2 linked regions of the Streptantibioticus cattleyicolor NRRL 8057 = DSM 46488 genome follow. Each later gene encodes a partner of the first gene's protein in a complex. Links are inferred from orthologs where the notes say so. Each region holds a gene or a part of one and is shown in the gene's direction. Other genes may lie near its edges.

Region 1 (4,623 bases):
GGCGGCGCCGATCTCCCACCGCTCACCGCTCTCGGCGTCGTGCACCTCGATGGCGGGAATACCCTCGCGGCCGACGAGGTTGTCCACCCGTGTCGCCAGTTCCCGGGCGGCGAAGTCGGCGGGCAGGTCGCGGCAGGTGTAGCCGATGCCGAGGTCGACGAGGTGCAGCCGCAGTTCGGCCACCCGCCGGTCGGGCAGCTCGGCGGCGGGCTTGACCACGTTCTGCCGGGTGCGCACCTGGGCGGCCCAGTCGGTGGCGGACATCGCCCCGATGGCGTCGGCCAGGCGCCGCGCGGAGGTGCGCAGGTCGTCCAGGTGCTCGGTGAGCGGCCGGCCGGCGCCCTCCTCGATGTCCTTGTTCCGGGTCTCCTCGTCGGCGTACATCGGCGTCTCCACGCCGGTGCGGGCCCAGGTGAGGAGGTTCACCATGGCGTCGGCGTTGCGCGCCAGGTGGGTCAGGACGTGGCCGCGGGTCCAGCCCGGGAGCAGCGAGGGCTCGCCGACGGACTCGGCGGGCAGCGCGGAGACCGCGTCGATCAGCTCTTGCGTGGCACGCCGGACGGCGTCCGCGTCGGCGGCGGGATCGGGGCGTTGGACGGACACGTGCAGCCTCCTTGATCGATGTTCCGTCTCCGACGCTAGCGCTCCTCACTCGACCGGGTGAACCTGGCGACTGTCGGCCGAAAATCGAATACGCGTGCTATAGGCTCGGGAGGGCACGGCAGCAGCACGTCACCGCCGGGCGGCCCCCGTCCGCCCTCCGGCAACGGCTGGATTCCCCGCAACGACCACGAGAGCGGCAGGCACCCCGGTTACGCTGGCTGGGGGACTCCAGGGGGCGCCACCCTCCGATCGCAGGGGGCCTGCCCGTCTCCACCAGGGCGTTGCCCTCCGTTTTCTACGAAAGGTACGGACCGGCGTGGCCGATCGACTCACCGTCCGCGGCGCTCGCGAACACAACCTCAAGAACGTCTCGCTGGACCTGCCCCGGGACTCCCTCATCGTCTTCACGGGTCTGTCCGGATCCGGCAAGTCGTCCCTGGCGTTCGACACGATCTTCGCCGAGGGGCAGCGTCGCTACGTCGAGTCGCTCTCCTCGTACGCCCGGCAGTTCCTCGGCCAGATGGACAAGCCGGACGTCGACTTCATCGAGGGGCTCTCGCCCGCGGTCTCCATCGACCAGAAGTCCACCTCGCGCAACCCGCGCTCCACCGTCGGCACCATCACCGAGGTCTACGACTACCTGCGGCTGCTCTTCGCCCGCATCGGCAAGCCGCACTGCCCCGAGTGCCGTCGGCCGATCTCCCGGCAGTCGCCGCAGGCCATCGTCGACCGGGTGCTGGAGCTGGAGGAGGGCAGCCGCTTCCAGGTGCTCGCCCCGCTGGTGCGCGAGCGCAAGGGCGAGTACGTCGACCTCTTCGCCGACCTGCAGACCAAGGGCTACAGCCGGGCCCGGGTGGACGGCGTCATCGTCCACCTCACCGAGCCGCCCAAGCTGAAGAAGCAGGAGAAGCACACCATCGAGGTGGTCGTCGACCGCCTCACCGTCAAGGGCAGCGCCAAGCGGCGGCTGACCGACTCGGTGGAGACGGCCCTGGGCCTCTCCGGCGGCATGGTCGTGCTGGACTTCGTCGACCTGCCCGAGGACGATCCGCAGCGCGAGCGGATGTTCTCCGAGCACCTCTACTGCCCCTACGACGACCTCTCCTTCGAGGAGCTGGAGCCCCGTTCCTTCTCCTTCAACTCGCCGTTCGGCGCCTGCCCCGACTGCACCGGCATCGGCACCCGCATGGAGGTCGACCCCGAGCTGATCGTCCCGGACGAGGAGAAGTCGCTGGACGAGGGGGCCATCGCCCCCTGGTCGCTCGGCCACACCCGCGACTACTTCGCCCGCCTGGTCGGCGCCCTCGCCGGCGAGCTGGGCTTCCGCACCGACATCCCCTGGAACGGGCTGCCGCAGCGGGCCAAGAAGGCACTGCTGGGCGGCCACAAGACGCAGATCCAGGTCAGCTACCGCAACCGCTACGGGCGGGAGCGCTCGTACACCACGGCGTTCGAGGGGGCCATCCCGTTCGTGCGCCGCCGCCACTCCGAGGCCGAGTCCGACGCCAGCCGGGAGCGCTTCGAGGGCTACATGCGCGAGGTGCCCTGCCCCACCTGCGAGGGCACCCGGCTCAAGCCCATCGTGCTCGCCGTCACCGTCGCGGAGAAGTCCATCGCCGAGGTCTCGGCGATGTCCATCAGCGACTGCGCGGAGTTCCTCCGCTCGCTCACCCTCACCCCGCGTGAGAAGACCATCGCCGAGCGGGTGCTCAAGGAGGTCAACGAACGGCTGCGGTTCCTGGTCGACGTCGGCCTGGACTACCTCTCGCTCAGCCGCGCGGCCGGCACCCTGTCCGGCGGCGAGGCCCAGCGCATCCGCCTCGCCACCCAGATCGGCTCCGGCCTGGTCGGCGTGTTGTACGTGCTGGACGAGCCCTCCATCGGCCTCCACCAGCGCGACAACCACCGGCTGATCGAGACCCTGGTCCGCCTGCGCGACCTGGGCAACACCCTGATCGTGGTCGAGCACGACGAGGACACCATCCGCACCTCCGACTGGGTGGTCGACATCGGCCCCGGCGCCGGGGAACACGGCGGCAAGGTGGTCCACTCCGGCTCGCTCGCCGAGCTGCTGGCCAACGACGAGTCGCTGACCGGTCAGTATCTGTCCGGCAAGCGCGCGATCCCGGTGCCCGAGCAGCGCCGGCCGGTGGACGGCGAGCGGAAGCTGACGGTCCACGGCGCCCGGGAGAACAACCTGCGGGACATCTCCGTCTCCTTCCCGCTCGGCGTCTTCACCGCGGTCACCGGGGTCTCCGGATCCGGCAAGTCCACGCTGGTCAACGACATCCTCTACACCCACCTGGCGCGGGAGCTCAACGGCGCCCGGGCGGTGCCGGGACGCCACACCCGGGTGGACGGCGACGACCTGGTGGACAAGGTGGTCCACGTCGACCAGTCGCCGATCGGCCGCACCCCGCGGTCCAACCCGGCCACCTACACCGGTGTCTTCGACCACATCCGCAAGCTCTTCGCCGAGACGATGGAGGCCAAGGTCCGCGGCTACCTGCCGGGCCGGTTCTCCTTCAACGTCAAGGGCGGTCGCTGCGAGAACTGCTCCGGTGACGGCACCATCAAGATCGAGATGAACTTCCTGCCGGACGTCTACGTCCCCTGCGAGGTCTGCCACGGCGCCCGCTACAACCGGGAGACGCTGGAGGTCCACTACAAGGGCAAGTCCATCGCCGAGGTGCTCGACATGCCGATCGAGGAGGCGCTGGAGTTCTTCGAGGCGGTCCCCGCGATCGCCCGCCACCTGCGCACCCTCAACGACGTCGGCCTGGGCTACGTACGCCTCGGGCAGAGCGCGCCCACCCTCTCCGGCGGCGAGGCCCAGCGGGTCAAGCTCGCCAGCGAGCTGCAGAAGCGCTCCACCGGACGCACCGTCTACGTGCTGGACGAGCCCACCACCGGTCTGCACTTCGAGGACATCAGCAAGCTGATCACCGTTCTGTCCGGCCTGGTCGACAAGGGCAACACGGTGATCGTGATCGAGCACAACCTCGACGTGATCAAGACCGCCGACTGGATCGTCGACATGGGCCCCGAGGGCGGCAACGGCGGCGGCCTGGTGGTCGCCGAGGGCACCCCCGAGCAGGTCGCGGCGGTCCCGGCCAGCCACACCGGCAAGTTCCTGCGGGACATCCTGGGCGAGCGGGTCAGCGACGCCACCCCGTCCGCCCCCAGGCGCGGCACCCGCAAGGCCCCGGCCAAGCAGGTCGCCGCCGCCCGCGGCACCGCCCGCAAGACGGCCACCAGCCGCACCACGGCGGCCAAGACGGCCTCCGGCGGCCCGGCGGGCAAGGCCGCCGCGACCCGCAAGCGCACCAGCGGCAAGGGGTGACCGGCGGCTCCGGGCCCGGCACGCCGGCCACGTAGGGTACGTAGGCGCCGCGCCCCGCCACCCGGCGGGGCGCGGCCCCGACAGGGACCACGTACCGAGCCCGGAGACCACCATGTCCGACCACCCCGCAACCCGCCGCACCGTGCTCCAGTCGGCCGCCGTCGCCTCGGTGGCCTGCCTGGGGCTGAGCGCCTGCGGCGGCCCCAAGCCGATGCCCGAGACCGACCTCGGCAGCCCGGAGCAGGTGCCGGTCGGCGGCGCCAAGGTCTTCCCCGAGCAGCGGGTGATCGTGGCCCAGCCGGCCAAGGGCTCCTTCAAGGCGTTCAGCGCCCGCTGCACCCACCAGGGGTGCGTGGTCGGCGGCAACGTCGACAGCCACGGCGTGGTCACCTGCCCGTGCCACGGCAGCCGTTTCAACACCGCCACCGGCGCCGTGGTGCAGGGCCCCGCCGACGCCCCGCTGGACACCGTCCCGGTACGGGTCCGCGGCGGCAAGCTGATCGCCGGCGGCGCCCAGGGCTGACCCGGCGGACCGGCGCCACCGGGCGACCGGCTCCGTGCCCGCCCGCGCACGGATCGTCGGTCCCCACCAGTAGGGTGAAACCATGGCCGACCCCTCCAGCTACCGCCCGAAACCGGGGCAGATCCCCGACTCGCCCGGGGTCTACAAATTCCGC
Region 2 (4,665 bases), 1.0 Mb from region 1 along the record:
CCTCGCCCACGTCCGCACCAGCCTCGCCGCCCTCACCGGCCGCACCGTCGACCCCGACGAGTAGCCCCCGCCGCCCACCCCGGCCCCCGTCGCACGGCCCCCGCGCGGGGAGCGAGGACGCGGCGGGTGTCCGTTGCCGGCTTCCGTCCGCCCCGCCGGGTGGGGGTGATCCGCGAGCCGTGGGCGGGTACCCGCGGGGGCGGGGCGGACCCGGGGGCCGTTGTCGGTACGGGGCCGTAGGCTGGAATCCACACCCGGCCCGTGCGTTCGTGCCGGGCGATTCGCGTTGTCCGCCTTCGGGACACCTTGGACATCTTCGGGACGGAATGCATCCATGAGCCTGTCCGGTCTGCTTGACGTCGTCATCGAGGATCCGGCGCTGGCCGAGGCGGCCGAGGCCGCGCGCGGCGGCAACCGGAGCCGTCTGGACCTGGTGGGGCCGCCGGGCGCGCAGCCCTTCGCGCTGGCCGCGCTCGCCGCGAGCAGTGGCCGGCCGCTGCTCGCGGTGACCGCCACCGGCCGCGAGGCCGAGGATCTGACGGCCGCGCTGCGCTCGTTGCTGCCGCCCGACTCGGTGGTGGAGTTCCCGGCCTGGGAGACGCTGCCGCACGAACGCCTCTCACCACGTTCCGACACCGTCGGGCGCCGCCTCGCGGTGCTGCGCAGGCTCGCCCACCCCAGCGCGGACGACCCGGCGGCCGGCCCGGTCAAGGTGGTCGTCGCCCCGGTCCGCTCGGTGCTCCAGCCGCAGGTCAAGGGGCTCGGCGACCTGGTCCCGGTGAGCCTGCGCAGCGGGCAGCGGGCCGACCTGGGGCAGGTGGTGGACGCGCTGGCCGCCGCCGCGTACGCCCGCGTGGAGCTGGTGGAGAAGCGCGGCGAGTTCGCGGTGCGCGGCGGCATCCTGGACGTCTTCCCGCCCACCGAGGAACATCCGCTGCGGGTGGAGTTCTGGGGCGACGACGTCGAGGAGATCCGCTACTTCAAGGTCGCCGACCAGCGCAGCCTGGAGGTGGCCGAACACGGCCTGTGGGCGCCGCCCTGCCGTGAGCTGCTGCTCACCGACGAGGTGCGCCGCCGCGCCGCCGCGCTCGCCGAGGACCACCCCGAACTCGGCGAACTCCTCGGCAAGATCGCCGAGGGCATCGCCGTCGAGGGCATGGAGTCCCTCGCCCCGGTCCTGGTGGACGACATGGAGCTGCTGCTGGACGTGATGCCGGCCGGCAGCGTGGTCGTCGCCTGCGACCCGGAACGGGTCCGTACCCGCGCCGCCGACCTGGTGGCCACCAGCCGCGAGTTCCTGGAGGCGTCCTGGGCGGCCACCGCGATGTCATCCAGCACGGGCGAAGCCCGTTCCGGCAAGGGTGGTGGTGGGCGACGGGCGGGCGGGGAGGCTCCGATCGACCTGGGCGCCGCCTCCCTGTGGTCGCTGGCCGACGTACGCGACCACGCCCGCGGGACCGGCACCCCGTGGTGGTCGGTGAGCCAGTTCTCCGCCGACGCCGAGGCCGACGAGGACGACGGCGACACCCTGCGGCTGGGCCTGCACGCCCCCGAGACCTACCGGGGCGACAGCGCCCGCGCCCTCGCCGACACCAAGGGCTGGCTCGCCGACGGCTGGCGCACGGTCTACGTCACCGAGGGCCACGGCCCGGCCTCCCGCACCGTCGAGGTGCTCGGCGGCGAGGGCATCGCCGCCCGCCTCGACGTCGAGCTGACCGCCGCCCCCGAGCCCTCCGTGGTCCACGTGGCCTGCGGCTCGGTGGAACACGGCTTCGTCGCCCCCGCCCTGAAGCTGGCCGTCCTCACCGAGACCGACCTGTCCGGCCAGAAGTCGGCCAGCAAGGACATGGGCCGGATGCCGTCCCGGCGCCGCAAGACCATCGACCCGCTCACCCTCCAGCCCGGCGACTACATCGTGCACGAGCAGCACGGCGTGGGCCGGTACGTGGAGATGGTCCAGCGCACCGTGCAGGGCGCCACCCGCGAATACCTGCTGGTGGAGTACGCCCCCGCCAAGCGCGGCCAGCCCGGCGACCGGCTCTTCGTCCCCACCGACCAGCTGGAGCAGATCACCAAGTACGTGGGCGGCGAGGCCCCCACCCTGCACCGGCTCGGCGGCGCCGACTGGACGAAGACCAAGGCCCGCGCCAAGAAGGCGGTCAAGGAGATCGCCGCCGACCTGATCAAGCTGTACTCGGCGCGGATGGCCGCCCCCGGCCACGCCTTCGGCCCGGACACCCCCTGGCAGCGTGAGCTGGAGGACGCCTTCCCGTACGCCGAGACCCCCGACCAGCTCACCACCATCGCCGAGGTCAAGGAGGACATGGAGAAGTCGGTCCCGATGGACCGGCTGATCTGCGGCGACGTCGGCTACGGCAAGACCGAGATCGCGGTGCGGGCGGCGTTCAAGGCGGTGCAGGACGGCAAGCAGGCCGCCGTGCTGGTGCCCACCACGCTGCTGGTGCAGCAGCACTACTCCACCTTCACCGAGCGGTACGCGCAGTTCCCGGTGGTGGTCAAGGCGCTCTCCCGGTTCCAGACCGACACCGAGGCCAAGGCCGTGCTGGAAGGGCTGCGGGATGGCTCGGTCGACCTGGTGATCGGCACCCACCGGCTGTTCTCCTCCGAGACCCGGTTCAAGGACCTCGGGCTGGTCATCGTCGACGAGGAGCAGCGCTTCGGCGTCGAGCACAAGGAGCAGCTGAAGAAGCTGCGGGCCAACGTGGACGTGCTCACCATGTCGGCCACCCCGATCCCGCGCACCCTGGAGATGGCGGTCACCGGGATCCGCGAGATGTCCACCATCACCACCCCGCCGGAGGAGCGCCACCCGGTGCTCACCTTCGTCGGCCCCTACGAGGAGAAGCAGATCGGCGCCGCCATCCGGCGTGAACTGCTCCGCGAGGGCCAGGTCTTCTACATCCACAACCGGGTGGAGTCCATCGACCGGGCCGCCGCCCGGCTGCGGGAGATCGTCCCCGAGGCGCGGATCGCCACCGCGCACGGCCAGATGTCCGAAACGGCGCTGGAACAGGTCGTGGTGGACTTCTGGGAGAAGAAGTTCGACGTGCTGGTCTCCACCACGATCGTGGAGTCCGGCATCGACATCTCCAACGCCAACACGCTCATCGTCGAACGCGGCGACAACTTCGGCCTCAGCCAGCTCCACCAGCTGCGCGGCCGGGTCGGCCGGGGCCGGGAACGCGGCTACGCCTACTTCCTGTACCCGCCGGAGAAGCCGCTCACCGAGACCGCCCACGAGCGGCTGGCCACCATCGCCCAGCACACCGAGATGGGCGCGGGCATGTACGTGGCCATGAAGGACCTGGAGATCCGCGGCGCCGGAAACCTGCTCGGCGGTGAGCAGTCCGGCCACATCGCCGGGGTCGGCTTCGACCTGTACGTGCGCATGGTCGGCGAGGCGGTCGCCGACTACCGGGCGGCGCTGGAGTCCGGGGCGGGCGCCGAGGAGGAGGCGCCGCTGGAGGTCAAGATCGAGCTGCCGGTCGACGCCCACGTCCCGCACGACTACGCCCCCGGCGAGCAGCTGCGCCTCCAGGCCTACCGCGCCATCGCGGCCGTCAACTCCGAGGAGGACATCGCCTCGGTACGGGAGGAACTCGCCGACCGGTACGGCAAGTTGCCCGAGCCGGTGGAGAACCTGCTGCTCGTGGCCGGCCTGCGGCTGCTGGCCCGCCGGGTCGGGGTCACCGACATCACCCTGCAGGGCTCCAACATCCGCTTCGGGCCGGTGGAGTTGCGCGAGTCGCAGGAGCTGCGCCTCAAGCGGCTCCACCCGCGCAGCGTCCTCAAGCCCGCCGCCAAGCAGGTGCTGGTGCCGCGTCCGTCCACCGGCACGATCGGCGGCAAGCCGGTGGTCGGCCGGGAACTGCTCCAGTGGACGGCGGAGTTCCTGACCTCGGTGATCGGCACCTGACGCGGCCGCCCGCCCGGTACGCCCACGGAGCCGGGCGACACCGGGCGGGCGGGACGTCGTTGTGCGGAGTGTCGCGGAGTTGTGGATATCACAGGCCGCGAGTCCTTATTCTCGATCAGCGCCAGGTCGATGCACGTACCGCTCGATCAACCGCCGGGAGGCTCCATGGTCCGCCGCCGTACCGCCACGCTCTCCGTGACCGCCGCAGCGCTGCTGGCCGCCACACCGCTGCTCACCTCCTGCGGCACCGCGCACCCGGGTGCGGCTGCGGTGGTCGGCGGCGAGAAGATCCCGGTCTCCGCCCTCCAGGCCCGGGTCGAGGCGGTACGCGACGCCGAGGGCGGCGCCGGCCGGACCGCCCAGCTCGGGCAGGCCACCGGTGACCTGAGCCGGGCCACCCTCGGCTCCATGCTCTTCGACCGGGTGCTCGACCGGGCCGCCCGCGACGCCGGGATCACCGTCACCCGGCGCCAGGTCCAGGAACTGCGGGCCACCGCGGAACAGCAGGCGGGCGGCCCGACCGCGCTGCGCGAACAACTCCTCCAGCAGTACGCCGTCGCCCCCGGCCAGATCGACGACTTCTACCGGGTCCAGGCCGAGGCGCAGGCCCTCGCCCACCGGCAGGGCGTCGACCTCAACTCCCCGGACGGCCAGGCCGCGCTCACCAAGTCGCTGGCCAAGACCTCCGCGCGGCTCGGCATCGACGTCAACCCGCGCTACGGGACGTG

What was found. The genes of interacting proteins can lie anywhere in the genome.
Region 2: the proteins of uvrA (region 1) and mfd are in contact, whole or in part, in a crystal structure (PDB 4DFC), measured with the Escherichia coli proteins. The link is inferred for Streptantibioticus cattleyicolor NRRL 8057 = DSM 46488 from one-to-one orthologs.

Annotation. Positions count from the first base shown.
Region 1 is NC_017586.1:1,203,491-1,208,113, reverse strand. The notes cover bases 581-4,146. They hold uvrA (excinuclease ABC subunit UvrA), read left to right. Parts: upstream 581-919; coding sequence 920-3,946; downstream 3,947-4,146. Other genes in these bases: SCATT_RS05105 (Rieske (2Fe-2S) protein), read left to right, coding at 4,059-4,146; SCATT_RS05115 (maleylpyruvate isomerase family mycothiol-dependent enzyme), read right to left, coding at 581-603. Outside these bases: more of SCATT_RS05115, read right to left, coding at 1-580; more of SCATT_RS05105, read left to right, coding at 4,147-4,469; excinuclease ABC subunit UvrC, read left to right, coding at 4,552-4,623. UniProt on the Escherichia coli protein: The UvrABC repair system catalyzes the recognition and processing of DNA lesions. UvrA is an ATPase and a DNA-binding protein. A damage recognition complex composed of 2 UvrA and 2 UvrB subunits scans DNA for abnormalities.
Region 2 is NC_017586.1:2,249,109-2,253,773, reverse strand. Bases 1-4,137 are described here. They hold mfd (transcription-repair coupling factor), read left to right. Parts: upstream 1-334; coding sequence 335-3,937; downstream 3,938-4,137. Other genes in these bases: SCATT_RS09890 (SurA N-terminal domain-containing protein), read left to right, coding at 4,103-4,137; SCATT_RS09900 (coiled-coil domain-containing protein), read left to right, coding at 1-64. Outside these bases: more of SCATT_RS09890, read left to right, coding at 4,138-4,665. UniProt on the Escherichia coli protein: Couples transcription and DNA repair by recognizing RNA polymerase (RNAP) stalled at DNA lesions. Mediates ATP-dependent release of RNAP and its truncated transcript from the DNA, and recruitment of nucleotide excision repair machinery to the damaged site.